DNA from 2 places in the Streptococcus sp. 27098_8_73 genome. Region 1 is predicted to be linked to the other one. Evidence: riboswitches for the same ligand, from Rfam matches in the RefSeq annotation. Region 1 holds a riboswitch; the other holds the start of a gene.
What was found. Region 1 has a riboswitch for preQ1 ahead of O3651_RS00085 (nucleoside hydrolase). Riboswitches for the same ligand answer to the same signal wherever they lie in the genome.

Region 2: it holds a riboswitch for preQ1, as region 1 does, so the genes downstream of both, O3651_RS02225 (QueT transporter family protein) here and O3651_RS00085 (nucleoside hydrolase) in region 1, are expected to answer to the same signal.

What each region holds. Positions count from the first base shown of each region.
Region 1 covers NZ_JAPVZT010000001.1:17,001-19,205, reverse strand. Annotated here, with positions in the region: gene rapZ (RNase adapter RapZ) at 1-429, opposite strand, end outside; gene O3651_RS00090 (RidA family protein) at 497-880, opposite strand; PreQ1 riboswitch class I at 1,014-1,058, shown strand; gene O3651_RS00085 (nucleoside hydrolase) at 1,180-2,151, shown strand; gene O3651_RS00080 (LytS/YhcK type 5TM receptor domain-containing protein) at 2,161-2,205, shown strand, end outside.
Region 2 covers NZ_JAPVZT010000002.1:180,979-183,183, reverse strand. Annotated here, with positions in the region: gene ligA (NAD-dependent DNA ligase LigA) at 1-295, opposite strand, end outside; gene O3651_RS02225 (QueT transporter family protein) at 397-912, opposite strand; PreQ1 riboswitch class II at 910-1,032, opposite strand; gene O3651_RS02220 (GtrA family protein) at 1,061-1,501, shown strand; gene O3651_RS02215 (B3/4 domain-containing protein) at 1,573-2,205, opposite strand, start outside.

The DNA.
Region 1 (2,205 bases):
CGTATCTACAACATTTTGACTTAGATTTTTCAGAGGGGCTAAGAGCTCACGCTCCAGTTTGATTCCATCTAAAATTCGTCCGTCGGCTGCCAAAGGGTGACTGCGTCTCGTTTCCTTATAGCGAGCCACCAACTCCTTGTCGGCCGCATCCAAAAATAGAATTTTAAAATCAATTTCCGTGCTTCTTTCTAGCTCATCCAGAATATCCTGAATCTCCAAAAAGAAGGAGCGACTCCTCATATCAACAACCAGAGCCAACTTATCATTGTCCTTTGTCCCTTCGACCAACTGCAAAAACTTTGGTACTAAGGTCGGCGGCATATTATCAATGGTAAAATAACCCAAATCCTCAAAGGACTGGATGGCGACAGTCTTTCCGGCACCGCTCATTCCTGTCACAATCACTAATTGAATCTTGTGTTCAGCCATTCTTTCTCCCTTCGTCTAACATTTTATTTCTAAAAAAGGACGGGAAACTTCTCCCGGTCCCAAGCATTTATTCTACAATCTCAGCAATGACTTCGATTTCGATTTTTACATCACGAGGCAAGCGAGCCACTTCTACTGCCGAACGAGCTGGAAACTCGCTCTTAAAAGCCGTTTTGTAGACCTCATTAAATGGCACAAAATCATTGATATCACTTAGGAAGCAGGTCGCCTTGATCACATGGTCAAAATCTGTTCCAGCTGCTTCCAAAATAGCTCCTACATTTTTTAAAACTTGCTGGGTCTGCTCTTCAATCGTTGCACCTACAATTTCTCCTGTCTCTGGTGATAAAGGAATCTGACCACTTGCAAATAAAAGGTTGCCAACGATTTTTCCTTGAACATATGGTCCGATTGCTGCTGGTGCTTTATCTGTTTGTACTATTTTTGCCATTGTATTCTCCTCATTTCTTTTATCTTACTTATTATATCATAAAGTCAAAAGACTGACTATTCTTGTCCCCCTTCCCATTGACTTTTAGGAAATTTTTCTTTATGATAGTAAATGCATAATTCAAAACACTTGTTTTGGACTGGTTCGCAAACTTCCCAGTATAAAAAACTAAGTACCCTTATATTCTAAAGTAATGTAATTGCGCATAGTTTTTTCTGGTGTCCTGCCACTTTGGCAGAACTAACTGAGAGGTTGAGACGGAGGTTTCAGCCTTATTTTATTTCTCAAAAGGAGGACCTATGAAAAGAAAAGTTATTATTGACTGCGATCCTGGCATAGACGACAGCCTAGCCCTGCTCTATGCCCTACAACACCCTGACTTAGAGGTCGTTGCTTTGACCATAGTCGCTGGAAATGTCCCAGTAGAACTTGGTCTTGAAAATGCATTTAAAATCCTGGAAAGGCTGAATCGGCTGGATATCCCAGTCTATGTAGGAGCCGACAAGCCCTTGGTTCGTGACTTCGTCTCTGCTCAGGATACCCACGGCATGGATGGATTGGGAGAAAGCGGAATAACAAGAAGCAGTTCCACCCAAGCCCAACCACAAGCAGCTTATGACTTTCTGGCTGACTATTTCCAGAAAAATAGTGATACTTCCATCGTTGCACTGGGGCCTTTGACCAATATTGCTTTGGCTCTTAGGAAAAATCCTAACCTTGGGCAACATCTATACCGATTTGTCAGCATGGGCGGCAGCTACAAATCGCATGGCAACTGCTCACCCGTAGCGGAGTACAACTACTGGTGCGATCCGCATGCAGCCCAAGAAACCTACGAAAAACTTGGAAAGAAGATCGAAATGGTCGGTCTAGATGTTACTCGAAAGATTGTCTTGACGCCTAATCTCTTGGAATATATGCGATTTATCAATCCTGAAGTCGCTGACTTTATCGGAAAAATCACTCGTTTTTACTGGGATTTTCATTGGGAGTATGAACATATTATCGGCTGTGTCATCAACGATCCATTGGCCGTTGCCCATTTTCTGTATAAGGACCTTTGTCAAGGATTTGACTCCTTCGTCGATCTCGCAACGGAAGGCATTGCCATGGGACAAACGCTAGTTGATGCCTATCATTTTTATGGTAAGCAAGCCAATGCTAAGGTGCTGACCCAAGTAAACACCCACCTCTTCTTTCAGGATTTTCTCTCCGTGATACTCAACACTTCAAAGGAAATCATCTACCAAGATCTAGAAACTTTAATTTAGGATAAGATTATGAAAAAAATAACACCATTTACCATTACATTTACAGCTATCTGC
Region 2 (2,205 bases), on a different contig from region 1:
ATTCCTTGCGGATTCGCTGGTCAAAAGCCATTAATTCTTCACGTGAAAAAGCATCCTGCAAACTAAAGAGAGGATACTGGTGTGGATATTTTTCAAATCCTTCTAAAATCTTCCCACCCACCCGATGCGTTGGGCTATCAGGTAGGATATCAGTTGGGTACTTTTCTTCTAACTCCACTAACTCGCGATAGAGTCTGTCATACTCGCTGTCCGATACACTTGGCCTGTCTGCCGTATAGTATTCATGGGCGTATCGATTAAGCAATTTGACTAATTCTGACATTCTTTCTTTCATACTTCTATTTTATCACAAATACACAAAATCTTCCTCTATTTGTTCCGAATTCTCACTAAAAAAGAGGACATAAAAAGAGCGGAAATCCGCTCTCTGCTGTCTTATTTTGTCAAATCAATCCTTTTCGCAATCTGGTTAATAATGATAGCTCCAACTATCAAGGAAGCAAATTCTCCAATAGCCGTTGTGAACCAAGTCAGGAAGAATGGCAAGCCCTGTAAGAAATACAACTCTGCCGCAATCGTCACCATCGAAATAGAGAAGAAAATGGCAAAATAGAAATGATCCAAGCGAAGCAAATCTTTAATCAAGTACTGATTCTTATAGCGGCTGAAAAGGTAGACACCTAATGATAGGAAAACTAAAGTTGACCAACCACCAACAAAGACATCAATGATTCCAAAGCTATAGAGATTGGCAATCATACAGCCAATGGTCACTCCCAGGATGTATTTACGATTGTAAAAGGCCATAAAGTTCATCGTTTCAGAAATTCTAAACTGATAAGCACCGTAACTAATCGCATTTAAGGGAGGCGTGACGGTTAGGGCTACATAAATGGCAGCAACGATGGCAATGTGTGTCAAATCACGAACTGATAAATTTTCTTGTTTCATGTTTTCTCCTTTAGCGCATGAGCGCGTGTAATATGCTTGGCGAAAGAAGTTAAGCGCCAAGGGTTGCCTCAGATGGAAAAGCTATCTCCTTCAAATCGACAACCTCACTAGTATAGCATAAATCCTAGAAATGTGATAGACTATGCTTATGAAAACTTTGATTAAAAAATTCTTTGACAATGAAGTCCTATCCTACCTCTTCTTTGGTGTGGCAACCACTGTCGTATCCGTTGTCAGTCGGATGCTCTGCTATGAACTGACGGGAAATGAACTACTGGCTACGATAATAGGTGATATTCTGGGCATTCTCTTTGCCTTTGTGACCAACGATACTATCGTTTTCAAGCAGACAAGACAGGGCTGGCCAGTGCGATTAGTCAAATTTTTCACAACCCGCCTGGCTACTATGGCCTTGAATTTACTGCTAACCTTTATCTTTGTCACTAGTTTCCCACAAATCATAGGCCAGTTTGTCAATAACAATATCAAAATGGTCAATACCATCGAAACTTTCATTGCTCAAGTGCTAATTATCATTCTCAACTATGTCTTCAGCAAGATTTTTGTCTTTAAAAACAAGGCAAAATAAGAATAGATTAGCCTATTTCCCCAAAACAAAAACATCTGGACCAGATATTTCTGATCCAGATATTTTTATTTTTAGACTTCCAAGCTGGCATTGTCAGCTGTCAGGTGAGTAATATCACCCTTAACCCCAAAATAGTCCTCAATCAGAGTCTGGAGTTCAGTCATGGCTGCTTGGGCACGCGCCGCCTGCTCTCCATTGATGGCTTCGATAACCAAGATGGCATCTTTGGTCTCTTCTGTCAACATGGTTCGTTGTGCTTCTCGCCAGTTAAGACAACGGCAAACCGCCCCCTCTTCATCATAGTAGATGATTTCTTCTGCCAAAGCTGGTACATCAGTCTCAGCTCCCAGTGGGAAAAATGCTTCGCCACCCTTGGCTTTTCCTAGATAAAGACCACCGACAATCTTGTCCAAATCCTCACCGCCACAAGGAACAGCATAAGAAAGGGAAACACTATTATAAATATCTACTAAAGGATTGATGGGGTTAAATTCCCGTCCTTGACTGACCCGCTTGAGTAGGGCTTCGATAGAGGAACGCGCTCCTTTCTTGGTCTTAAATTGGCCGAAAGCCTGCCGCCACTCCTGAATGACATCATTCTGAGTGAAGTTCTCATCTGGAATAAAGTCTGCTGCTCGCTTCGCTCCCTTATCCAGCAGGGATTTGAAATAAGGATCCTTACTTTCATCCACTCTATTATCCAA